4 regions of the Inediibacterium massiliense genome follow, and region 2 is predicted to be linked to each of the others. Evidence: riboswitches for the same ligand, from Rfam matches in the RefSeq annotation. Region 2 holds a riboswitch; each other region holds the start of a gene.
What was found. A riboswitch is a leader RNA that binds a small molecule or an ion and turns the genes downstream of it on or off. The one in region 2 is predicted to bind cobalamin.
Positions count from the first base shown of each region.

Region 1: another riboswitch for cobalamin. It lies ahead of BN2409_RS09795 (FecCD family ABC transporter permease); the one in region 2 lies ahead of BN2409_RS10885 (class I SAM-dependent methyltransferase).
Region 3: another riboswitch for cobalamin. It lies ahead of BN2409_RS03355 (DUF4430 domain-containing protein); the one in region 2 lies ahead of BN2409_RS10885 (class I SAM-dependent methyltransferase).
Region 4: another riboswitch for cobalamin. It lies ahead of BN2409_RS03460 (Ig-like domain-containing protein); the one in region 2 lies ahead of BN2409_RS10885 (class I SAM-dependent methyltransferase).

Region 1 is NZ_LN876587.1:257,832-261,824, forward strand. Features, by position in the region: gene BN2409_RS09785 (ABC transporter permease) at 1-683, opposite strand, end outside; gene BN2409_RS09790 (ABC transporter ATP-binding protein) at 684-1,532, opposite strand; cobalamin riboswitch at 1,696-1,872, shown strand; gene BN2409_RS09795 (FecCD family ABC transporter permease) at 1,993-3,051, shown strand; gene BN2409_RS09800 (ABC transporter ATP-binding protein) at 3,063-3,824, shown strand; gene BN2409_RS17715 (sirohydrochlorin cobaltochelatase) at 3,858-3,993, shown strand, end outside.
Region 2 is NZ_LN876587.1:497,447-501,439, reverse strand. Features, by position in the region: gene BN2409_RS10895 (ABC transporter ATP-binding protein) at 1-422, opposite strand, end outside; gene BN2409_RS10890 (class I SAM-dependent methyltransferase) at 439-1,188, opposite strand; gene BN2409_RS10885 (class I SAM-dependent methyltransferase) at 1,208-1,963, opposite strand; cobalamin riboswitch at 2,143-2,319, opposite strand; gene BN2409_RS10880 (MerR family transcriptional regulator) at 2,413-3,222, shown strand; gene BN2409_RS10875 (Na+/H+ antiporter NhaC family protein) at 3,249-3,993, opposite strand, start outside.
Region 3 is NZ_LN876585.1:89,393-93,385, forward strand. Features, by position in the region: gene BN2409_RS03345 (MASE3 domain-containing sensor histidine kinase) at 1-679, shown strand, start outside; gene BN2409_RS03350 (C69 family dipeptidase) at 798-2,309, shown strand; cobalamin riboswitch at 2,713-2,877, shown strand; gene BN2409_RS03355 (DUF4430 domain-containing protein) at 3,028-3,993, shown strand, end outside.
Region 4 is NZ_LN876585.1:138,388-142,380, forward strand. Features, by position in the region: gene BN2409_RS03455 (S-layer homology domain-containing protein) at 1-2,265, shown strand, start outside; cobalamin riboswitch at 2,447-2,633, shown strand; gene BN2409_RS03460 (Ig-like domain-containing protein) at 2,983-3,993, shown strand, end outside.

The sequences.
Region 1 (3,993 bases), 240 kb from region 2:
AAATATAAAGATAAAATCATGATAGAAAATAAACTACTCTCTCCTTTTAATGCTATATTTCTAAGACCTGATATAGCATGGGTAAGAGGAAGAAGATTAATAAAACCTCTAATGATATGAGGCATTTTTTGTAAAGAAAAGAAAGTACCACATAAAAAAGTCATAGGAGTAATAATAAAACTTGTAAATCTATTCATATCATAGTGAGTATTAATGATCATGGCTGCAAAATATCCAAAAGCTGCAAATAACATACTATTTAGAAAACATATAAATAAAAATGAAAAAGAGATATGAATATAAGCACCAAACATATAAGATACGATTAAAATAATCAATCCTGCATACATTCCTCTTAATGCTCCTGAAAGTACATATCCTAAAGTAAGCAAACACATATTTACAGGAGCAGTCATATAATATTCAAAGCTTTTTTCATGCAGTCTTGCTACAGATATTCTTAAAGATACGGCATTAAAGCTTGTATGCATAGTAGACATAGCAATCACACCAGGAATAATATAATGTAGATAGCTAAATCCTTCTATAGACACATTAGAGCCTAATCCCCACCCAAATGCAAGAAGATACAAAAGAGGGGTTATGACAGCAGCTGAAGTAATTTTAAAGGCTCTTTTTTTAAAAAAAACAAACTCTCTCCATAGTATTGTCAAAATTTCCATCTATATTACCTTCCTATTTGTAAAATTATAAAAGACATCTTCTAAATTTGTATTTCTTAATATGTATTCATCACAAAGAGAATGTGCATATAATTTTGCTTCGTCTAAAGAATCAAAATAATTATATTCTGTAATATTATGATCATTAAAATGTTCTACAGTAAAAGTGCCCAAGTTTCCTTTTAAATTTTCACTTGTATTACAATAAAATATTTTTCCTTGATCCATTAAAGCAATTTTATCACAAAGACATTCCGCTTCTTCAATATAATGAGTAGTCAGAAGAATCGTTTTTCCCATATCTTTCATACCCTTTAGCATGTCCCATATTTTTCTTCTTGTATTTAAATCAATTCCTACAGTAGGTTCGTCTAAAAATAAGATTTCAGGATCATTGATTAAAGCTTTTGTAATCATTAGTTTTCTTTGCATACCTCCAGATAAATGTTTAGCTGCTTTATTTTGGATATTTTTAAGATCAGAAAACTCTAAAAGATTTTCTATTTTCTCTTCTCTTACTTTTCCTTTTAATTTATAAAGCTTAGCAGCAAAGATAAGGTTCTCTTTGACAGAAAGTTCTTTATCTAAATTAATATGCTGAGGTACAATTCCAATGGTGTTTTTTAAAAAGGAATTAGATCTAGACATTTTTTGATTTTTAATGTATATGTTCCCACTATTTGGCTTGAGTAAACCTACAAGCATTTTGATTAAAGTAGTTTTTCCTGCTCCATTAGGTCCTAAAAGTCCTAAAAAACTACCCTTTTCAATATCTAGATTCAGATGATTCACAGCAATAAAATTTTCATATTTTTTGGTTACATCTTTTATTGAAATGATGTGGTCCACAGACTTCGCCCCATTTCTTTGAATAAAATTCTCCTATAACTCTAACAGAATCAAATTAATTAATCAATATAAGATTATAAATTTATGACATTTTATATCAATTAAAAAAGACAAATCGCATTGACACAACATAAATGATTCTGTATAATTTAGATGATCAAAACTGAATAAATTAATATTAGGTTTCTAAAAAGAATGAAAAGAGAAAGTGGTAAAAGCCACTGCAGCCCCCGCTACTGTAAAGCAGATGAAACTTTGAGTGTCCACTGGAATCAATCCGGGAAGGAAAAGAAGTAAAATGAAGCTAAGCCAGGAGACCTGCCTAATATTTAATAATATCCATCTTTCGGAGGGAAAGTGGAATATGCTTGAAAATGGTTATTCCATTTTTATGTATATCCGAGAGCTTTTCCAAAAGCTCTTTTTTGTATGCATAAAAAACTGAAAGATTGGAGGAAAAATGGAAAATAAATTTATACATATATTACAAAAAAAACGTTATAAAGAAAAAGTTGTAGCCATTGTTTTTATTATTTTATTATTTTGTACTTTTCTATTTTCGATTAATCTAGGAAAAGCATCTATAGATCCTATGGATGTAGTTAAAATTATTATTGGAAAAATCACAGGAAATATGCAACTGTATACAAACATTGAACAATCTTATGAAGTAATTGTGTGGAATATAAGAATTCCAAGAGCTTTAATTGCTATCATAGTAGGAAGTGGTTTGGCAGTTTCTGGAGTTGTTTTTCAATCTCTTTTGATGAATCCATTAGCTGATTCTTATACAATGGGGGTTTCCTCAGGAGCAGCCTTTGGAGCTACTATGGCAATTTATCTAAATTTATTTGTAGACTCTTTTCATGTTTCTGTAACTGTATTTGCTTTTATAGGAGCATTTTTAACACTAGGAATTGTCATGAGCATTGCGAAAGTAAAAGGTTATTTAAGTACTACCAACTTAATTATTGCAGGGATTATTGTAAGTTCTATTTTATCTGCAGGAATTAAGCTTTTGAAAAGCATGGCAGGGGAAAATGTTTCAGCTATTGTCAATTGGCTTATGGGAAGCTTGGCTGCAAGAAACTGGGAACATGTGATCATTAGTGTTCCAATTATTATATTTTGTATGATGGTATGTATATATTTTTCAGAGGATTTAAATCTTTTGTGTTTAGGTGAAAAGGAAGCAAAAGCATTAGGAATTGATACTCAAAAAATTCAAAAAATATTTTTGATTTGTGGATCTTTGATTACTGCTGTGTGTGTATCTGTAAGTGGTGTGATTGGTTTCGTAGGACTTATTGTTCCTCATATGTTAAGATTTATAGTAGGATCAGATAATAGGATTTTGATTCCTTTGTCCGCACTTTTAGGTGGAGAATTGTTACTTTTAGCAGACACGGGTGCAAGAACTCTTATGAATGTGGAAATTCCTGTTGGAGTATTGACTACTTTATTAGGAGGACCATTTTTTATCTACATATTTATGACGAGAAATAAATCCCTAAGATAGGGGGAATAGTTATGTATCAGATAAATAATTTATCTTTTTCCTATGACAATAAACAAGTTTTAAAAGGTATTGATTTTCATATTGAAAAAGGAAAAATGACTACAATTGTTGGACCAAACGGTTCTGGAAAAACTACCCTTTTGAATGTAATGAATGGTTATTTCGACCAATATAAAGGAGAAATTTTTCTTTTAGAAAAAAACATTAAAGATTATGATATAAAGGAATTAAGCCAAAAGATAGCTATCATTTCTCAAAATGTACAAATAAAATTTCCATTTACTTGTATGGAAATAGTTATGATGGGAAGAACCCCTTTTAAAGAAAGAATGAAAAATTTTAAAAAAGAAGATTTAGATATTGTGTATGAAAGTATGGAGAGTACACAAACATTACAGTTTGCACATATTCCCATCACCCATTTAAGTGGAGGAGAAAAACAAAGAGTGATGATGGCAAAAGCATTCGCTCAAACACCTAAAGTTTTATTTTTAGATGAAGCTTTTTCTAATATGGATATTCAATATACAATAAAGTTTTTAAATCTTTTAAAGAAAATGATCAAAGAAAAGGGGTTAACAGTAATTTCTATTATGCATGATTTGAATTTAACAGATCTTTTTAGTGATCATATATTGGCACTTAAAAATGGACAAGTTGTAGAATATGGGTTGACTAAGGAGGTTTTTCAACCTGAATTAATCAAAGAATTATTTGGAATATGTGTTAAAAAAACTGGGGAACAAGGACTTGTGGTCCTTCCAAATATGTAAAAAGTAATAAATTATATGTAAAGGAGTGGGAATATGAAAAAAATTAAAATTTTAAGTTTATTAATGGCAATACTTATGGTAGCAGGAGTTTTTGCTGGCTGTGGAAAAACTACTACAACAGAAACAACAAAAGAGGAGAGTAATAAAGTGAAAAAAGGTATTTTAGTTA
Region 2 (3,993 bases):
ACAACTATCCCATGGGGAATGTAATACACTAGAAAAGTTTCAAAAGATTCCACTCCATCTGTAATTAAAGATTGGATATTGCCACTTCTTTTCTTATTTTGATATGCGGGACCTAATACCATTAACTTATCTAGTAATTTTTCTCTAATCATTCCTTTAATCTTTGCAGCCATTTTTTTTGCATAACCTTCTTGATATCGTATCAAATAACATTTTGTTATAATTACCAAAACAATCATCATCAAATAAGTAATCATCTTCATAAAGCTACATCTTTCAATGACATTACTAATACCTTTTGCAAGAAGCATTGCTTGCATAAAATTTAAAGCAATTATAGACAGTCCCAAAAAAACTTTACACAAAGTTTCTTTTTTCGCTTGTTTTAAAAAAGTCACTAATCTTAAATAGTTTCCACCCATCTTTAAGCCACCTTGCCTATTTTTCTGCTCCCACTAAAAATTGTGGAGTCGTTGCATTTAATTCTTTTCCCATATCATCCCAAACTTGATCTACGATATTAATTTCTGAAAAGACTTTTGAAAATTTCATTTGAATCAATTGATTCAAATCCCATTGTGGTCGAACTTTATTACTCATAAACAACTTTTTGCTAAGCGCATCTCCTTCTACATTGTTTTTATGATTATGTGTTTTTCTTCCGTATTTTTCAATAAGTTTTTTTTCATTTTCTTCGTATTTTTCTCTTAGCTTCTCATCAAATAAATGCAAGTACCAATTGGCATCAAAAATTAATAATCTTCCTGAAGGTTTTAATACTCTATGCCATTCTTCATAGGCTTGAATAGGATTATCTAATGTCCAAGTCAAATTTCTACACACAATCAAATCAAAAGTATCATCCTCAAACTCTAAATTATGACAATCCATTGTTAAAAGATTTGCTTTACTTCCAGCCCTCTCAACATTTTTTCTTGCATAAGAAATCATATTTTCTGTTATATCAATTCCTGTTACATGATGTCCTTCCTCTCCAAGAACAATAGGAAAAAATCCTGGGCCCGTTCCGATATCAAGGATATCTAAACATTGTTTTTTGGGTGCATACTCTAATACTATTTTTTTCCATGCCTCTCTTTGAAAGTTTCCTAATTCCTCTTCTATACAAACACTATAAATATCTGCTTCCCCTTCCCAATATTGTTTAATTCTTTTTCCAAAATCCATATATATTCCTCCTATTTTATTATTTTTGTGCACAAATCATAAATGGTGGTGTCAAATGATTTAATTCAATAGTCTTTGAATCCCATATAATGTCAGAAACACTATGTTGAATTTGAATATTATGAAAACCAATACTTTTGAGTACATCTATATCCCAATCTGGTCTATACTTATCACTTAAGTATGTTTTTTTATCAATTTCTTCTCCATAAAATAAGTCTTTATATGTATGTGTCCCTCTGCCATATTTATGGATTAGATACTCTTGGTATTGTTGATACTTCTTTCTTTCTAACGGGTTATACCGCCATAAATTCCAATTTGCATCCAATACTATTAACTTTCCTTGAGGCTTTAGTACTCTATACCATTCTTCATAGGCTTTGACTGGATTTTCAAGAGTCCAAACAACATTGCTTCCAACTAATAAATCAAATGAATCCTCTTCAAATAGCATAGAATGTACATCCATCTGATACACTTCAATAGGAACATTTAAAATTTTCCCATGATCTTTTGCTATTTTTAGCATATTCCAAGATATATCCACTCCCATTACGTTGTGATGAGTTTTAGATAATTCTATCAACAACCTTCCTGTTCCACAGCCTAACTCTAATATATTTAATGATTGTTTTTTTTCAATATCTGGAATATAAGAAAAAATATAGTTAGCCAAACCTTTCAATAGATCCTCATATTTCACATTTGAAGGAAGCGTTTCATCATACCAATCTGCTTCTTCTTCCCAGTAATTATAAATATATTTCTTCATATTACCATCCTTACTTTTTACCTTAACAATAATATTTAGTATCATTATCAATGTTAAAAATTCTTGTATACCCCCTCCACCATCTCCTGCCCTTATAAAATAAAAAAGTACCCTTTTACAAGGGTACAAAAAATCAGAGACACTATCTCTCTAAGATTTTTCATCGCTCGTAAAAAATCTTTTATACAAATCATAAACCAGGTATTCCGACTCAAGCTTTGTCACTTTATGCGCCTTCCCAGTATTTCCAGTGGCATCTGCATAAGCTAGCTTATACGGCAGCGGGACTGTTCAGGATTTTCACCTGATTCCCTGAAGATAGATTGCTCTATCAAAATTTATGATCCTATAAAATTGTCTACTACAAATATACCTTTATGAATTTCATTTGACATTATTCATTATAAACTATATTGTTACTATATAGTCAAATATTTTAAGGAGGAATTATGTCAAATTTTCATTTTTTATCTGGACAAATATGTAAAATATTTAATATCACCAAACAAACACTTATTTTTTATGATAAAATCAATCTAATTAAACCTTCCTATGTAAATGAAAAAACAAAATATAGATATTATTCCTTAAACCAATTCCCTAAATTTTACTTAATACTGTCTTTAAAAGCCAGTGGTTTTTCATTAAATGATATTCAAACTATATTAAGTAATCATTCATTAGAAACAACAAAACAAATGCTCACCACTCAAATTGAAACATTAAGTACTGAAATTAAAAAACTAAAAACAATGAAAAAATCTTTAGAACATAATCTTTCTCGTATCAAAGAAGGAGAAACTTTATATGATCCCCATAAAATTTATCAAAAGTATATAAAAGATCAATATCTTTTCACATTAGATATTGATCCTAATGATCATACCAATGATTTTTCTTTAACATTTTCTAAATTGGCACAATATCATTTTAAAGGCTATACACAAATGCCCTGGTCTTATGGATGGGTTGTAACTTTAGATCCCAATAGAAATTTTTTAGTCAAAAAAATTTCTATTAAACTAGACAACCCTTATAAGTCAAAAAGTTGCTTATACAAGCCAGAAGGACTTTATTTATGCGCCTATCACTACGGATCTTATGAAAATCTACATGAAACAAGAAATACTTTATTGTCCTATGCTCGAGAAAAAAAGCTTGCTATTACTGGATTTATCTACGAAACACAAATCATTAACAGTTTTTTCACAAATGATCCTTCAAACTATGTAACAGAGGTATCTATATCTATTTATTAAAAAACAAAGCTGAGGAAAATCCTCAGCTATATTTCTTTTGCTACAATATCTTTTTTTAGTTTTACATCTGGTTCAGATGGAAGCTTAAATAGAGGAATAAAACGATCCCATCCTGTAATCGTAAGAAGTAGCATAGATCCTACTGCGATAAATGCCATGAAATTGTATTGAATGATATCAATTGGTACAAAATTATGAAGTGGATACACTGCTTTTGCAATAGATACATAAAAGAGTACAAAGCAATGCCATGGAATAAGTTGTGATCCATATACACCAAATGCATCTGCAAATGTTGCATTTCTAAGTCTTAAGGTATACATATCCTCTTCACTTGCTTCTACATTTTCATCTGTAATGGTCTTGATAATAGGACTGATGGTAACAATTTCTGCCGTTTCATCTCCAAAAGCTGCATTTCCAATTAAACAAAGTAAAGAATTACAAAACATAAGTTGTTTTACACTTTTTACTCCTTTTACAATAGTTTTTGACAAAGGTTCAAAAGCATGCATACTATTCATAATTCCACCAAAAGATGCTACCCACATCATCATCACAATAGACCAACTTCCAGCTCCTGAAAATCCTGTATAAATAAGGTCTAAAAAACTTACAATACTTGTTACAGTTCCTGCTACAAATCCTAAAATCAAAGAAGAAATAATTCCAGCTCCTAAACAAATCATTGTTTGAATTCCCTTTATTGCCATTCCAATTACTATAATAAGAGGAATGACCATAAATATTGGTACACCTGTCTTTACTTGA
Region 3 (3,993 bases), on a different contig from region 2:
GACTAATGAGAAAATAGTCAATAAAAGAATGAAGGTATTAAAACAAAATGGATATAGACTTTTAAGATTGGTCAACAATTTAATAGATATTACAAAAATTGATTCAGGATATTTTGAATTAGATATACAAAATTATAATATTGTCAGTATTGTAGAAGAAATTACTTTATCTGTAGTAGAATATATGAAAGAAAAAAAAATACATCTACAATTTGATACAGACATAGAAGAAAAAATCATTGCTTGCGATCCAGACAATTTAGAAAGAATTTTATTAAATTTATTTTCTAACGCTGTAAAGTTTACAAATCCTGGTGGACATGTTTATGTAAATGTGTGGGATCAAAAAGATGGAATTTTAATTGAAGTGAAAGATACAGGGGTTGGTATTCCAAAAGATCAACTAGAACTTATTTTTGAAAGATTTAAGCAAGTAGATAAATCATTAAGAAGAAATCATGAAGGAAGCGGAATAGGATTGTCTTTAGTAGAATCTTTGGTGAAAATGCAGGGAGGTAGTATTTGGGTAAATAGTGAGGTAGGAAAGGGAACTACATTTATGATTAAGTTTTTAGATCATAGGGTAGATGTGAAAAAAGATGAAAGTTTAAGAAATAATACTGCACAACCTTATACAGAAAGAATACATATAGAATTTTCAGATATATATGTAAGTTGATGGATAACATAATATATTAAAAAATTGAAACATAATTTGGACTAGTGAATTACTTAGGATGGTGCTATAATATACATGAATAGCAAAATATTCTAATAATGCTTAAAGGAGGTAAAGTATGAAAAAATTAAAAATCATTACATGTACACTGATTATGGCATTAATCTTAAGTAGCACTAGTGCATTTGCTTGTACCGCAGTTTATGTAGGAAAAGATGTAAGTGCAGATGGAAGTACAATCTTAGCAAGAAGTGAGGACCAAGGTACAGGTGCTTACAATAAGATGTTTAAAGTAGTAAATAGAGTGGAAAATGTACCTGGTCGTACAATTGACGATGCAAACGGATTTTCTTACAAATTACCAGCAACTACTTACAAGTATACGATTGTTCCCGATTCTTCAAACTGTGGAGATGGACCATATTTTGGTGCTTGTACAAATGAATATGGATTAAGCATTAGTGCAACAGTATCTGCTTCTCCAAAGGAAAACGTTTTGACAGTAGACCCATATGTGGAAGGAAGCTTACGTGAAGCTGTTATTCCTGGAATCGTAGCTGCAACAACTAAGACTGCAAAAGAAGGAGTAAAGCTTTTAGCACAAATGGTTGAAACTTATGGTTCAGAAGAAGGAAATATAGTAATGCTTGCAGATCAAAAAGAGGCTTGGGTATTTGAAGTATACAGTGGACATTTATGGGCTGCTCAAAAAATGCCAACAGATAAAGTTGCAGTTTTTGGAAATCAATTCATGATTGAAACAGTAGATCCAAGTGATATAGAGAATGTAATGTTCCATAAGGATTTATTTACAACTGCTGATAAAAATGGATGGACAAAAAAAGTCGATGGTAAGGTGCATCTTGCTGCAACTTTTGGTGAACCAAGAGAAGATTATTCTAATATGCGTACATGGATGGGACATCGTTTATTGGCACCATCTAGTGTAGGAGAATATAAAACAGATGAATATTATCCATTTTTCTACAATCCAGATAAAAAAGTTTCTGCTCTAGAAGTGATGGATGTATTACGCAATCGTTATGAAGGTACAAAATATGATGCTTCTCTTAAAGAAAACAAAGACCTTCGTGTCATTGGTGTAGAACGTCAATCTCAAATACACGTTATTCAAGTAAAAGACAATTATCCAGCTGAAATTTCTGCACTACAATGGCTTGCTCTTGGTAATGCAGAACACTCTGTATTCCTTCCAAGCTTTAGTGGAATCCAAGATACTTATGCTGCTTACAAAGTAGATGGTGAAACACCAAACTATGATGGTTTATACTGGAAATTCAAAAGAGTTTGTGCTTTGGCAGAACAAAATAGAAGTTTTTATGGACAAGGTGTAAAAAATTATTGGAAAACATATGAAGAAAAATTATATGCAGATATGGCAAAGGCAGAAAAAGAGATGATTGAGCTTTATGCAAAAGATCCAAAAGCTGCTAAGAGTTATGTGACAAAATTACATATGGATATTGCAAAGAAAGCTTGTGAAGATGCAGATATGGTTTATGATCAATTATTGTATTTCATAATGGATCGTAATGGCCGTACAGCTAAAAAATTAGGAGGTCCATTTGCAGTACAAAAAACATTAGAAGATGTTGCAGCTGCAAAATAAAAAGTGACATATGGAACAAACAAGAGGGACGATGAAAATCGTCCCTTTAGTTTGTAGCAAAGTCATAAAAAACGTAACCAATTTTCAAATTTGGAAAATATAAAGAAACGATCGAAAATGGCATTACAAACTCGCTATGCTCAAACAGTGTAATGCTAACTATTTTCTCACTTATTCTATATTTTCACAAATTCTCAATAAATGTTCCTCATTTCTAAGCAACGGAAATCTTGAATGAAATGAAAAGATTTCGTTGGCGCCATGAGCTTGCGAATTTTATGACCTTGCTAAAATATAGTTTGTCAATATATTAAAATTGATCATTGGTTATACGAAAATATGGACGTAATGGATGAAGTTGACAAGGTTACAATACATGTTATAATAAAAACGACGGTAAAAAAATATATATAAATGTAATAATTTAGGGAAAAGGGTGAGATGCCCTTGCTATAGTCGTAGCTGTAATCGGCGATGAAAAGTAAAAAATGCCACTGTCGAAAGATGGGAAGGTTTACTTTGAATATGACCCGAAAGCCAGAAGACCTGTTATTACATATTTTCAGATCCTCCGACTTAGAGGAAAAGAAGGTATATAGAAAATTAAAATGTTGTTTTGATCATTAAGTATTCATTGTGAAAAATGCAACATGTTCATTTCTAAAAAATCCTCTTCTGAGTTGGAAGAGGATTTTTATTATTTAAAGGAGGTTTTAGTATGAAAAAATTGAGAAGTATTATTTTTGTACTTATTGCAGCATTGATATTTACTTCATCTGTAGACTTTTCAGATGCCCTAAAGGGGAAAAAAAAGTCAGATGCAGTTGTAATAAATGGAGTAACTTATACAGGATATAAAGGACCTGTACAAGGAGAGATCAAATACAAAGAAGGAAGACCAGCTAATCAAAATTCTCAAAATCTTAAAGCGTCTGGGGATATAGGTAGTCCATACCATGTAGATTTAGTAGTTACGAGAGATTTTGGACATAAAAAAATGTATTCTAAAAATGTAGGACTTGTAAAAGATGAAGTAGGTATGGAGGTACTTTTTAGAAATTTAGACATTCAAACAGCTTATGGTGGAGGTTTTGTAAATGCCATTAATGGAGTAGAGTCTAAGTTTACTTTCTTTACAGGAAAAAATAGACAAAAGATAGATTGGTTTTATTGGGTCAATGGAATTTTAGCTCCCATAGGAGTAGCCGAATATAGACCTCAACCGGGAGATGTAATTTGGTGGGATTATCATGATTGGGGTACTACTATGTTTGCTCCTGCAGTGGTTGGTTCTTATCCACAGCCTTTTAAAAGTGGGTTTGGAGGTAAAAATCCAGGAACTGTAATTATGTATACAAAGGGATACGAAAAGGATGCACAAAATTTAAAAAATAGTTTACTCAAACAAGGAGTCAAAAAAATTGATTTAGCAGCGTATAATCCTAACAAATTAAATAAGCCTAAAAAATATTATATATTGATTGGAAAATGGAATGATTTATCTAAAAATAGTAAGGTAGTAAAAGATATCAATACAAAAAATAAATTATTAGGAACTTATGTAAAATTTGAAAAAGGAAAATTAAAGGGATTAAATTTTAAAGGAAAAGCAATCACTTCTTATGATCATGCAGGAGCCATTTATGCTTATGCAGCAGGAATAGGAAGCACATGTCCTATATGG
Region 4 (3,993 bases), on a different contig from region 2:
GCATGGAATCAAGCAGGTATTAGTGATAATATTGTCAATTCCAAGGACAAAGGGTATTACATTGCAAGAATGGCAGGAGAGCAAGAATTTGATTTTAAAGATGAGCATCCAACCTGCGGATGGATGATTCGAGTCAATGATGTAGTTATCCCTAAAGGTTCAGGAGCATGGGAAATCAAAGATAAGGACAAGGTAGAGTGGTATTATACATCTATTGATCCAGGAGTATGTTTTGGATATATAGATGTAAGTCCTACAAACTTAAAAACAGGAGAAAAATTATATGTAAAGGTCAATGGAAAAATAAATAATTTTGGAGGAGCAGGAAGCAGTCAACCGATAGAAGGAGCAATTGTCTATGTAGGAAATGAAACTTATACTACAGATAAAGAAGGAAAAGCAGAAATTACTATGAATACAGCAGGTACCTTTGATGTATATGCTATTAAATTAGATAAAAATTCAAAGCATGGACAATATTATTTCCCACTTGTATCTAGAACAGAAAAAGTAAAGGTAACTGTTACAGGAAAAAATATTTCAGGAGGGGGAACTATTTCTAATCCAGATTATCAAAAAGAATATGATATCATTAATAATCCGAATACAAATGAAAAGGATACAGTAAAAGCTACAAAGGATGCAATAGATAAATTCAGTAAAAAGGCTGACAAGGTTCAGAATGAAAAAGATGCACAAAATATGATAAAAGACGGAAAAGATATAGGAAAAATAATAGAAAAAGCAATAGAAAAAGTAAAAACGGAAGAAGGAGCAAAGGATGTATTCAAAGAAAATATCAAGGTAGTGAATGGATTAGCAAAATCAGGAGAAAAATTATCTAAAGAAAATGATAAAAAAGAATTAAGTCAAGTGGTAGCACAAAATATGAATCATACAATTAAGCTTGTTTCTGTTATTAATGATTCAAAAGAAGTAATCAAACTAGCAGGAGAGTGCATGGATGCAAGTGGAAAAGTCATCAAGGCTATTGGAAAAGAAAATAGCAAAGAGGTTATAGAAAAAACCATAAAACTTGCACAAAATACAGTAGAAAAGGTAAGTATGAAAAAGGTTACAAAAGAAAGAATAACAGTAGAAAAAGAGAAGGCAGTTGTCAAAGTAGAGGAAGCTATGATTCAAGAAGCTTCAAAAAACACAGCAAGTACTGTAAAAATCATAAATGAAAAATTAAAATCAAATGGGATAGAAGGTATTTCACTTGAAAACAAAGTCATCATACAAATACCAAAAGTAGAACAAAAAGAAGTAGAAGCAGTACTTTCAGCAAATATAATGAAAATAGTAAAAGAAAATAAAGTAGAAAAAGTATCTATTCAAACAGAAAATGCAGTATTTAATGTAACACCAAATACTTTAGTTCAAAAAGAAATAGCTTTAAGTGCAAAAACAATAGATCGAAATGATTTAACAGCACTTGAAAAAAATAAAGTACCAAAAGGATGTGTAGTAGTAGATTTAAATGCAAAGGTAGAAGGAGAAAAAATAAATCAATTTAATGAACCTATGAAAGTATCACTTCCATATAATGGAGAAGTCAAAACTGGAGAAACAGTACAAGTATTCTACCTAAAAGATAATGGTACCATAGAAAATATGGGTGGAATATATGATCCTAATACCAAAATGGTAACTTTTGAAGCAACTCATTTTAGTAAATATTTTGCTCAGAAAGTAGGAAAAGAAGAAGCAAAAGTAACTTTTAGTGATTTAAATGGTTATGAATGGGCAACAAAAGCTATAGAAGAAATGGCTAATAAAGGAATTATCAGTGGAAGAAGTGAAGATGTATTTGACCCTGGTGCATCTATCACAAGAGCAGAATTTGCAACCCTAATTACAAAAATGCTTGGATTAAACATAGAAAATATAAATGTAGGCTTTACAGATGTAGAGGATATGGCTTGGTATACTCCATACATTAAAACTGCATACAAAAATGGACTCGTAAGTGGAAGAAGCGAAACTATATTTGATCCAAATGGAAAAATTACAAGAGAAGAAATGGCAACCATCATTGGAAAGGTACTCACACAAAAAGGAAAAGAAAAAGCAAATACAAACGAATTAGAAAGATTTAGTGACAAAACAAATATAGCTTCTTGGGCAAATGAAAATGTAGCATTATGTGTAAAAGAAGCTATTATCAGTGGAATGCCAGATGGTACTTTTATGCCAAAAGAAAATGCAAATAGAGCGCAAGCTGCCATGATGCTTTATAATCTATACAAATCTATACAATAATGAAAAAAGCTAGCTTAGGCTAGCTTTTTTCTATTGAGAAATTTAAAGAAAAATAGGATACATTTCTAGTGAAGAAAAATAAAGGTCGAAAAATGTCGAGAAAATTTTGAGAAAAATGTAATATATTGTATTGAAAAAAAATGGGATATAAGATACAATCTATCATGGTAAGAGAGTATTTAAATTAAATATTTTTTTAGGTTCTTTGATGTAAATATCAAGGATGAAAAGGGAATTAGGTGAAAATCCTAAGCGGTCCGGCCACTGTAAGTGGGGAACAATCCTTTAGTATACCACTGGGAAACTGGGAAGGTGAAGGAAAGTATTGATCCACAAGTCAGGAGACCTGCCTAAGAAATGAGGCATTAACCTTCCGAGGAAAGGTGGTATGTAAAGGTAAAATAAGAGTATGTAGATATACATGCATCATGCTTATGTATAAAAAACCTTGACTTTCATTAGGAAGTCAAGGTTTTTTTATAATATATAGGAAATTATAAATGTTCTTTTGGTTTCTTCTTTAAACTCACCCTTTTTTCACCCTTTAGTAGACAAATTTTCGACAAGTTTGTTATATGAACAGGTACCATAATTATAAAAAGAACATTTATATAAAAGTCCTAACAATATTAAAGTTGGGACTTTCCTATTGATTTTATTTATGCTTATGAAAGGAGAAAAATGATTTAAAAAATTATAATAAAAAGGAGGAAGGTCATGAGAAAATCTATTAGTATACTGTTAGTAGTGGCAATGCTTTTTTCATATATGCCAGGTCTAGATAATCTGATGTATGTTTATGGAGAAGAAACAGTTGCAGATTCTGTATATGAAAAAGAAAAAACTACAGTAGAAAATGTATATGAAAAAGAAACTGACACAGAGAATATTGATCAAAAAGAAGTAGAAGAGGTGATAAAAAAAGTTGAAATACAGCCTCTTATGGAAGAAAAAGTAGAAGTAGATTATCAAAGTGTAATAGATGATGGACTGGAAAAATTAAAAGATTATTACAAAGACAATTCTATAGATTATATACCAGCTATGGCATATCATCATTCAAGTAATAATCTAGATCAAGATATGAAAATCATAGAAAAAAAAATAAGAACATATTCATTAGACGAAAAAAATGTTTACAATAATTACAAAGGAATTATGGAAGCTATCGCATGTGGACAAGATCCAAGAAACTTTGAATGTGATGGAAAAGCTCTCAATTATGTAGATACGTTAATAAAAATGCAAAAAGATTCCGGAGAATTTGATGAAGAGATTGTTCACCATATATATTGTATGTTAGCTCTTGATATGGCTTGTGGGGAATATAATGTAGAAAAAGCAGTAGAGATATTAAAAAGTAAATTTATCGTAGAAGGAGATCAAGCTTATATAAAGGGAAAGTGGAGTGCTGATTTAAAACAGACTGTCTTAGCCATGATTGCTTTATCTAATCATAAAGATCATGCAGGTGTTTCTGATTTATTAAAGGGATGTATCAATTACATAAAATCAGATCAAAATGATTCTGGAGGATTTGGAAAATATTCAACGGATCCAGAAACATTAGGAAAAGTTATACAAGGATTAATTGCAGTAGGAGAGAATCCTTTAGCAGGAGATTATGTAAAAAAGAATGGAAACATGCTGCATCGTTTAATGGAATATCAGAGAGACGATGGAACTTATATGAAAGATAAAGCGTTTAAAGGCTATGATAAAAACTCA